3 regions of the Allorhizobium ampelinum S4 genome follow, and region 1 is predicted to be linked to each of the others. Evidence: predicted binding sites of a transcription regulator. Region 1 holds the regulator's gene; each other region holds the start of a gene.
The links. Region 1 encodes PhoB, which activates phosphate uptake and scavenging genes when phosphate is short. Its sites were predicted from a motif close to TGTCATNNANCTGTCAT; they were not measured.
Positions count from the first base shown of each region.

Region 2: a site for PhoB is predicted at 1,758-1,774, ahead of AVI_RS13220 (DUF1045 domain-containing protein). Genes of this name have one in related genera too.
Region 3: a site for PhoB is predicted at 1,612-1,628, ahead of AVI_RS16445 (alkaline phosphatase D family protein). Genes of this name have one in related genera too.

Region 1 is NC_011989.1:408,754-412,032, reverse strand. It holds gene phoU (phosphate signaling complex protein PhoU) at 1-639, shown strand, start outside; gene phoB (phosphate regulon transcriptional regulator PhoB) at 1,000-1,683, shown strand; gene AVI_RS01965 (GcrA family cell cycle regulator) at 1,788-2,339, opposite strand; gene AVI_RS01960 (aspartate aminotransferase family protein) at 2,769-3,279, shown strand, end outside.
Region 2 is NC_011989.1:2,776,286-2,779,564, reverse strand. It holds gene mnmC2 (tRNA (5-methylaminomethyl-2-thiouridine)(34)-methyltransferase MnmC2) at 1-385, opposite strand, end outside; gene AVI_RS13225 (NAD(P)/FAD-dependent oxidoreductase) at 384-1,637, shown strand; gene AVI_RS13220 (DUF1045 domain-containing protein) at 2,039-2,746, shown strand; gene puuE (allantoinase PuuE) at 2,828-3,279, shown strand, end outside.
Region 3 is NC_011989.1:3,504,670-3,507,948, forward strand. It holds gene AVI_RS16445 (alkaline phosphatase D family protein) at 1-1,524, opposite strand, end outside; gene AVI_RS16450 (M3 family metallopeptidase) at 1,654-3,279, opposite strand, start outside.

The DNA of each region.
Region 1 (3,279 bases):
GGCGGTCTGGCCGAGCAGATGGTGGGTGAATCCGTTCGCGCGCTGGTCAATTCCGATGCCGCCCTCGCCCAGAAGGTGATCTCCGACGACGTGATCATGGACAATGCCGAGCGCGAAGTGGGTGACAAAGCGATCGTCACCATCGCAAAACGTCAGCCCATGGCCGCCGATCTGCGCGAAATCATCGGTGCGCTCAGGATTGCCTCGGATCTGGAGCGCGTCGGCGATCTCGGTAAGAACAATGCCAAGCGGGTCATGGCCGTGCAAGGCACCGGCGTGCCGCGCAAGCTGGCCCGCGGCATCGAGCATCTTTCGGAACTGGCGATGACCCAGCTCAAGGAAGTGCTGGATGTCTACACCACCCGCTCGGCGGAAAAGGCCAAGTCGATCCGCGACCGCGATGAGGAGATCGATGCAATCTACACCTCGCTGTTTCGCGAATTGCTGACCTATATGATGGAAGATCCGCGCAACATCACCACCTGCACGCACCTTCTGTTCTGCGCCAAGAATATCGAGCGCATCGGCGACCATGCCACCAATATCGCCGAGACCATCTATTACATGGCCACTGGCGCACAGCCCGAGGGTGAGCGCCCGAAGGACGACACGACGACCGCTTTCGGGGTCGCCGATTGAGATGACAATGCGAGGATGTTGACCCATCCCCGCATTGCATGACGTGTTGATATCTCAAGGCATCAAGACCTTGAGATATCAAAGAAAAGCATACCAAGAGCCATGATCTGTGGCTGCCGGTATGAAACCATGACGGAGATTGGCATCGGACAGCTCAGCGTCTGACGCCAAATGGGGTGGGGGCTTCACCCGAAGGTTCGACCTGTGGCGACAGGCCAGCCTTCCAGTCACAGTAGAGCGCCATCATGAAGCGCAAACATGCTGTAAACATCGAAATTCTCGTATTGCCGTGTTCTTTTTCGCCAGAGCGGACAAGGAAAGGCTTGCGGGAAGACTCTCTCATTGAAGGTATGGGATCGAATGCTGCCGAAAATTGCCGTCGTTGAAGACGAAGAAGCCCTGAGCGTCCTTTTGCGTTATAATCTGGAATCGGAAGGCTATGAGGTCGAAACCATTCTGCGGGGAGACGAAGCCGAGCTTCGCCTGCAGGAGCGGGTGCCGGATCTGCTGATCCTCGATTGGATGTTGCCGGGTGTTTCCGGCATTGAGCTATGTCGTCGCCTGCGGATGCGGCCCGATACCGAGCGCCTGCCGATCATCATGCTGACCGCGCGTGGCGAAGAGAGCGAACGGGTGCGCGGACTTGCCACCGGTGCCGACGATTATGTCGTCAAACCGTTCTCGACGCCGGAACTGATGGCCCGCGTCAAGGCGATGCTGCGCCGCGCCAAGCCGGAAGTTCTGTCCAGCCTGCTGCGTTGCGGCGATATCGAGCTTGATCGCGAAACCCATCGTGTCCATCGCAAGAGCCGCGAAGTGCGCCTCGGGCCCACCGAATTCCGGCTGCTGGAGTTCCTGATGACCTCACCCGGCCGGGTGTTTTCCCGCTCTCAACTGCTGGACGGCGTCTGGGGCCATGACATTTATGTGGACGAGCGCACAGTCGATGTCCATGTCGGACGGCTGCGCAAGGCGCTCAACTTTTCCAATATGCAGGACGTGATCCGCACGGTGCGCGGCGCCGGCTATTCGATGGAAGCATAAGATCGCTGCTCTGTTTTTATGGACCGAAACCCCAGTGGAACGAAAAAAGCGAGCCGGGCGGCTCGCTTTTTTTATGACATGCGATCGGAGATCACGGGCAGAGATCAGCGCGCGTTCGCAGCAGCCCGGCGCCGCTCGTTTACCGGCTGGTAGGCGAGCTTCGCGTGATATTTGCAATAGGGAGAATTGTCCTGGCTGTCGCAGCCACAGAAGTGAAACTCGTCGGTCATCGGGTCGCCAACCGGCCATTTGCAGGTCCGCTCGGTCAGGTCCGTCAGCGACAGACGGCGCGAGGCTGGCAGAATGGTGGTGTTGAGAACCGGCAAAGCAGCCATGTTCTCGGTGACATCCATGTCGAGATCTTCGTTCAGCGCGGTCGCCGCAGCAGTGCGCGCGGCAGGACGCGGCGCGCTTGAAGGCGTGCGTGCGGCAAAACTCGGTGCACGAGGCGTGGACGGCGCTGGCCGCTTGGGTGTGCGCGCTGGTGTCGCGGCGGGACCGCCTGCCTTGGCGCGTCCGGGAAGGCACAACCGATGCACCTTGCCAATCACGGCATTCCGGCTGACGCCGCCAAGCTGCGTCGCAATCTGACTTGCGCTCAGGCCTTCGGCCCATAATTTCGTGAGTCTTTCAACTCGCTCGTCCGTCCAGTTCATGCCGCAATCTCCGCCTGGTGCACGCGCTTGACGCGGAATCCATCATCCATGTCCCGGAAGGTTCCGGAACCCAACTTTCCTCGTGTTGTTGGTGACTTTTCCGCCGCATGCAGTGTAGTAATTCGTTATTAACCTAGTGTGAGCCTGACTCCGTGACAAGAGTCGCCGAATCATCGTGAATCGAATTTCAGGCTTTTCCCCAACTTGCTATCCACCGATTTTTTATCGAGGCGGTTTGTTCAACAGCGCTTGCAAGGACATGTCGGAGCAATGCCTTTGCCCCGATGTTTTGTTGACAACGCTGGCGGAAGCCGGAATAGTGCAAATGCCGCCGAAAGGCGGCATTTTTGATTTTTTCCACCGGTTTTTCGGTGGTTAGCCTATAAACTCATTGAGACTTCAAAAAGCCGCTCGAAAGGATTTTCCGCCATGGCTCAGACATCAACGCCGCTGTTCAACACGTTTTCACGTGCGCCGCTGCGTTTCGAGCGAGGCGAGGGCCCGTGGCTTTACACTGAAACAGGTGAGCAATATCTCGACTTTGCCGGCGGCGTCGCCGTGACGTCCTGCGGCCACTCGCATCCGCATCTCGTCGAGGCATTGAAAAGCCAGGCGGAAAAAGTCTGGCATCTTTCGAACCTCTATGAAGTTCCCGGCCAGGAACGCCTGGCCGCAAGGCTGGTCGAGGCAACATTTGCCGACAAGGTGTTCTTCACCAATTCCGGAGCCGAAGCGCTCGAATGCGCCATCAAGACGGCTCGCCGCTATCACTATAGCAAGGGCCATCCGGAGAAGTTCCACATCATCACTTTCGAGGGTGCCTTTCATGGCCGCACCATCGCCACCATCGCTGCTGGCGGCCAGGAGAAATATCTTGAAGGCTTCGGCCCCAAGGCGCCCGGCTTCGACCAGGTGCCGTTCGGCGATCTCGACGCATTGA
Region 2 (3,279 bases), 1.4 Mb from region 1:
GCCGCTCTGCATCGATTTGCGGCCAGCGCGACAGGGCGCGGTCGATATCGGCGCGCGCCATCGGATAAAGCTCAAAGGATATGAAGGTCAGATGCCCGCTGGGAGGGCGCGTCGCCTGCCATTGACGCCAGGTTTCCATCGCGTTCAGCCCGGTGCCGAAACCCAGTTCGCCGATGCGGAAAGAAGACGCGCCGATCCAGCGCTGCGGCAATTCATTGCCCTCGAGGAAAACATGGCCGCATTCCAGGCGGCCATCGGTCTGGCAGTAAAAATGGTCGCCAAAGGCGGTGGAATAGGGCATATCGCCGTCCTGCCAGCTCAGCGGCTGGGTGTGTGCCGTTTCGGCGTCAGGCATCGGATCGGGATTGGAAGTGGAGTGGGTCATGAAGACAGGCGATAGGACGGCTTCGGTCTCCGGTCAACTCTTGTCCCCAAAAGGCGCGTCCCATAGCCTCGCGGCAGATCTGTTGGTGGTCGGCGGCGGCATCATGGGCCTGTGGGCGGCGCGCTTTGCGGTTCTGGCCGGGCTGGATGTGGTTCTGGTCGATGCCGGTCGGGTGGCGGGTGGTGCCAGTGGCGGGCTGCTGGGCGCACTCATGCCCTATATGCCGGACAAATGGGATCGCAAGAAGCAGTTTCAGTTCGATGCGCTGCTAGCACTGGAGACGGAAGCGGCGCAGCTTGAGGCAGAGACCGGTATTGCTGTGGGCTATCGGCGGTCCGGGCGGCTGATGCCCTTGCCCAAGCCACATCTGCGGGTGATTGCCAAACGGCACGAAAAAGACGCCGAAACCGCCTGGAAAACCGGTGACCGGCAATTTGCCTGGAAGGTTATCGATCATTCCCCGGCTGGTGATGGCTGGCCGGATCGTGCTGTCACGCAAGCCGGTCTGGTGCATGACACGCTGGCGGCGCGGGTGTCGCCGCGCGGTTTGACGGCCGCACTGAAGGCGGGCCTTGTCGCATCACCGCATTGCCGGATCATTGAGGGGGTGGCAGTCAGGGCCATCGATCCGGTCCAGCAATGGGCAGACTTGGCGGATACAAGCCGGATTGCCTTCGGCCATGTGATCGTTTCAGCCGGTGTGGGGAGTTTTCCACTGCTGGACGGGTTTAGCCCGACCGGAGTGCTGCCGCTCGGCATGGCGGTCAAAGGGCAGGCGGCATTGCTGAAGGCCGATGTCGATCCTGCGCTGCCGCTGGTCTATCTGGATGGCGTCTATGCCGTGCCGCATGAAGGTGGGCATGTGGCGATTGGCAGCACCAGCGAAAATCGCTGGGATGCGCCCCTGACCACCGACGACCAGCTTGAAACCCTGATTGCCAAGGCCCGCCGGCTGGTGCCGATGCTGGGGGATGCCCCGGTGGTGGAGCGCTGGGCCGGACTGCGGCCCAAGTCGATAGACCGGGATCCCATGGTGGGGCCGCATCCCGATCATCCCAGGCTGATTGCGCTGACCGGTGGCTTCAAGATCAGTTTCGGGCTGGCGCATAGCTTGGCGCAGCAGGCGTTACAGCCGATTTTCGGTGGCGAGACGGATATGCCTGATGGTTTCACGCTTGCCCATCATCTGCAGATCGCCTCCCGTATTGCTGATAAAGCCTTGGAACCACCGTTGGAAAACCCGGTCGGTTGATAAACCGGCCTTGATATTGCTTTTAAAAATATTTCAAGCGTCGAGCCTTGCGTAATCCGAGGTCGCTTCTCATCACCCTCCTGTGATCTCGCGTAAAAAGTGAACCTGATGCTCGGTCACTTTCGTCATAGTGTCATGCAAATCCCCTATCTGACTGCGCATGCGGGCTATCGGTCATGGTCGATTCGATTGTTTTGCATGACAGCGCCATGCGTTTGGCAGAATGCAGGCAAGGCGTTGTACCGATTTGAATGCGTTGCATAAATCTACAAATCCATCGGGTTTAAGGATGCGTGTGACAGGATCAGTTTGGTCGAGCATGCCGTAATGCAGTCATTATAAGATTTGCAGCGTTCCTGGCGCGTCTTTGCAGACGCTCGTCGCTGCCGGAGGTCACCCGCATGCGATATTCAATTTGCTATACACCCTCTGCGCGTGACCCGCTGTCGCTTGCAGCCGCCAGCTGGCTGGGACGCAATGTCTATTCCGATGAGCCGGTCGAACATCCGGGGCTGGCAGGGCTTGGCCTGCACGAGATTGCCTTTCATACGGCCTTGCCGCGTCGAAATGGGTTCCATGGCTGCCTGAAAGCGCCGTTTGCCTTACATCCTGAGGTCAGCGAAGCCCAGTTGCTGCGTGAACTGATGCATTTCGCCGGCATTGTCGAACCTTTCGCACTGCCGGGACTGGAAGTGGCGAAGCTCGGTGATTTCTGCGGTCTGACTTTGACACATCCGTCCAACCAGTTAGACCGGGTGGCGGCGCTGGTGGTACAGAATTTCGACCGGTTCCGCGCGCCGCTCAGCGATGCCGAAATTGAACGCATGGCGCCCGAACGGCTCAGCGCGCCGCAATTTGCCAATCTTTACCGCTGGGGCGATCCGCATGTGCTGGACGAATACCGTTTCTACATGCCCTTGACCGGGCCTTTGCCGCTCAGCCACCGCGATCGCCTGCATCAGGCGGCGACTCACTATTTCGCGCCGCTGCTGCAAAACCCTGTCGTGTTTGCCAATCTGGCGCTGTTTATCGAGCGTGAGCCGGGTGCGCCACTGGTGGTGCATTCACTGCATCCGATGGGGCGGGTCTCGGCGCGCAAGATCGCCTGATCTCACGATGCTGTATGCCCTCTCGACAAAAAGGGCAGGGTTGCTTACCGTTTCTTGTCACAAGACCAGAAGGTAACGGCTATGCAGAGTGAAACCTATCCCCGCGATCTCATCGGTTATGGTCGCCGCACCCCCGATCCCCGCTGGCCGGGAGAGGCGCGTGTGGCGGTGCAGTTCGTCATCAATTATGAGGAGGGTGGGGAGAGTTGCATTCTCGACGGCGACCCGGCCTCCGAAAATCTGCTGTCGGAAATCGTTGGTGCGGCGGCATGGCCCGGCCAGCGCAACCTGAACATGGAATCCATCTATGAATATGGGTCGCGTGCTGGTTTCTGGCGGTTGCACCGGATGTTTACGGCCCTCAATATACCGGTGACGGTGTATGGCGTCACGCTGGCCATGGCCCGCAACCCGGACGCGGTGGCGGCGATGAAGGAGGCGGGGTGGGAAATCGCCAGCCACGGCTATCGCTGGCTGGAATATAAGGATTTCCCCGAGGAGATTGAACGCCAGCACATTCTGGAAGCGGTGCG
Region 3 (3,279 bases), 630 kb from region 1:
CATCAGCCGCACGCTGAGCTGTTCGCTCACGCCATCGACATCGACGATGCCGAAGAACTGAAGCCCTGCTGACGGCGGCAGGTTCTGGCCCTGCTCCGCCGTCGGTGCCTTGACGAATTTCAGCTCCGGCCCGAAGGTCATGTCCAGATCACTGGGCCCGAACGTGCCTGCATGCAGAGGACCGGAGACAAACTCCCAGAACGGGTCAAAATCCTGGAAAGCCGCCTTGTCAGGATTGTAGTAATGGGCAGCGGTATAATGCACATCCGCTGTCAGCCAGACGGTGTTGCGGATGCCTGTCATCTTCATATGCCGCAGCAGTTCGGCAATTTCCAGCTCACGGCCACGCGGCTCGCCATTATGGCCCTGGGCCACGGCTTCCGTGCCTTTCTTGTTGAGAAAGTCGTCCCAGACGATCAGGCCCAAAGGCATGTCGGCGGCGATGATTTTCCAGGTTGCCTTGGAATTGGTCAGCTCCCGCTTCAGCCAGGCCACTTGCTCGGCCCCGAGGATGCGCGATTCCGGCGTCTGGACCGTTTCCATGCCGTCGTGATTGGAACCACGATAGCTACGCATATCGAGGAAAAACACATCGACCAGCGGACCGTGGGAAATCTTGCGATAAACCCGGCCCGGCTCGGCAGGCGTGTAGCGGATCGGCGTCATTTCATGGAAGGCACGGGCGGCACGCGCCGACAGAAGAGCGATGGATTTTTCGCTATAGCGGCTGTCGGCTGTCAAATCCTTGCCTGAGGACCAGTTGTTCAGAACTTCGTGATCGTCCCACTGGTAATGGGTCGGACAAATAGCCGACAGCTCCAGCACGTTCTTGTCCATCATATTGTATTTCCACTGGCCGCGATATTCGTCCAGCGTTTCTGCCACCTTGCGCTTTTCATCGGTGACCACGACATTTTTCCATTTGGTGCCGTCCTTCAGATCGACCTCTTCCTTGAGGGGACCATCGGCATAGATGGTGTCGCCGGAATGCAGAAAGAAATCCGGCTGATGCTTGGCCATCGTGGCATAGGTCTTCATGCCGGTTTCATCGATGCCCCAGCCCTGGCCCACCGTGTCACCCGACCAGACGAAGCGGACATCACGCCGGGAAGCGGGCGCTGTGCGGAACCGGCCGATGATCGGTTCCGAGACACTGTTGATATGGGAAAGATCAGCCGCCGTGAACCGATAGAAAATCTCCTGATCGGACGGGAGGTCCGCCAAAAGCCGCTTCACCGCATAGTCACTATCCGGCAGCGCATTGAGGGCAGGCAACCGCACCGGATTGGCAAAGCTTTCGGTGGTGGAATATTCCATCATGATCCGCGAAGGGCGGTCTACCCGCGTCCAGATCATCCCGGAATTCAGATCGACATCGCCGGATTGGACACCGTGGGTGAAAACGGGGCGGTCCGCCGCCCGGGCATAAAACGGGAGCGCCAGACCGGACCCGGCAGCAAGCCCGGCAGCACTGGTGCCGAGCAGAAACGAACGGCGGCTCAGCGCCTTGAAGGATGTGGACATCAAACCTCTCCTTGGAAAAACGACGCCGGTTGCATAGAACCGACGTCGGAGCCAAACAGAGAGACATGTCAGGCGCTTAACCGCGCCGTGACAGTTTCGTTAAATTTCCTGCAACAGCAGCCAAAGGGCTTATGCCGCAAGCCCGCGCTTCTTCAACATCGCTTCCGGGCTCGGCAACCGGCCACGGAAAGCCTTGTAGGTTTCTTCCGGGTCCACTGCACCGCCAATGGCGTAGATATTGTCCTTCAGGCGCTCTGCCATATCAGGGTCGAAGGCATTGCCGGTTTCCTCGAAAGCCTCGAAGGCATCGGCATCCAGCACTTCCGACCACATGTAGGAATAATAGCCAGCCGAATAGCCATCGCCGGAAAACACATGTTGGAAATGCGGTGTGGCATGGCGCATGACGATGGAGGACGGCATGCCGATATTTTGGAGAATCTCGGCCTGCACCGCCATCGGATCGGCCACTCGATCCTCCCGGGTGTGAAACGCCATATCGACCAGCGCCGAAGAGGTGAATTCGACCGTATCGAACCCGGCATTGAAGGTTTGCGCTGCCAGAACCTTATCGAGCAAGGCCTGTGGCATGGCCTCACCGGTCTGGTAATGCACGGCATAGGTTTTCAGGATATCCGGCACCGTCAGCCAATGTTCATAGAGCTGCGAGGGCAGTTCGACAAAGTCACGCGACACCGCCGTGCCCGATACTGACGGGTAAGTGACATCAGACAGCATCCCATGCAGGGCATGACCGAATTCATGAAATAGCGTGCGGGCATCGTCCAGCGACAGCAGCGCTGGCTTGCCTTCGGCAGGCTTGGCGAAATTGCAGACATTGTAAATGATCGGCAATTCGCCCTGCGCACCGTTCTTCAGCGGCAGCTTGTGCTGCGACTGGAAGGAGCTCATCCAAGCACCGGAGCGCTTCGAGGACCGGGCGAAATAATCGCCAAGGAACAGCGCCTTCACTGTCCCATCCGCCTCGCGGATTTCAAATACCCGCACATCGGGGTGATAGCCCTTCACGTCCTTCAGCGGCACGGCAGTGATGCCGAACAGCTTTTGCGCCACGGCAAAGCAGGCTTCGATGATTTTTTCCAGTTGCAGATAAGGCTTCAGTTCAGCTTCCGAAAAATTGAACCGCTCGGAGCGCAGCTTCTCGGCATAAAAACGCCAATCCCAGGGCGCAACCGCGTGATTCTTACCGTCCTTGGCAATCAACTCCGCCAATTCCTGCTCTTCGATGGCGGCTTGGGCGACGGCGCGTTCCCAGACCTGCATCAGCAGGCCGTTGACCGCTTCCGGGGTCTTGGCCATGGTATTGTCGAGCTTCAGGGCGGCAAAATTCTTGTAGCCCAATAGCTTGGCCTTTTCCGCCCGAAGCGCCAGGGTTTCGGTAACGATGGCGCGGTTGTCACGTTCACCACCGTTTTCACCACGCGCCACCCAGGCCTTGAAGGCTGTTTCGCGCAGGTCCCGCCGCTCGGAAAAGGTCAGGAAGGGGACGATGACCGAGCGCGACAGCGTCACGGCATAGGATTCCCCCTTGCCACGGGCTTGCGCGGCAGAGGCCATCGCATCCTTCAGAAAATCGGGAATGCCCGCCAGCTCGTCATCGCTGGTCAGCGGCAATGCCCAATCGGTCTCATCGCCCAGCACATTCTGGCCGAAATTGGCACCGAGGCTGGCCAGCCGCTCATTGATCGCCGCCAACCGCTCCTGTTCGGGCTTGGCGAGCTTGGCACCAGCCTT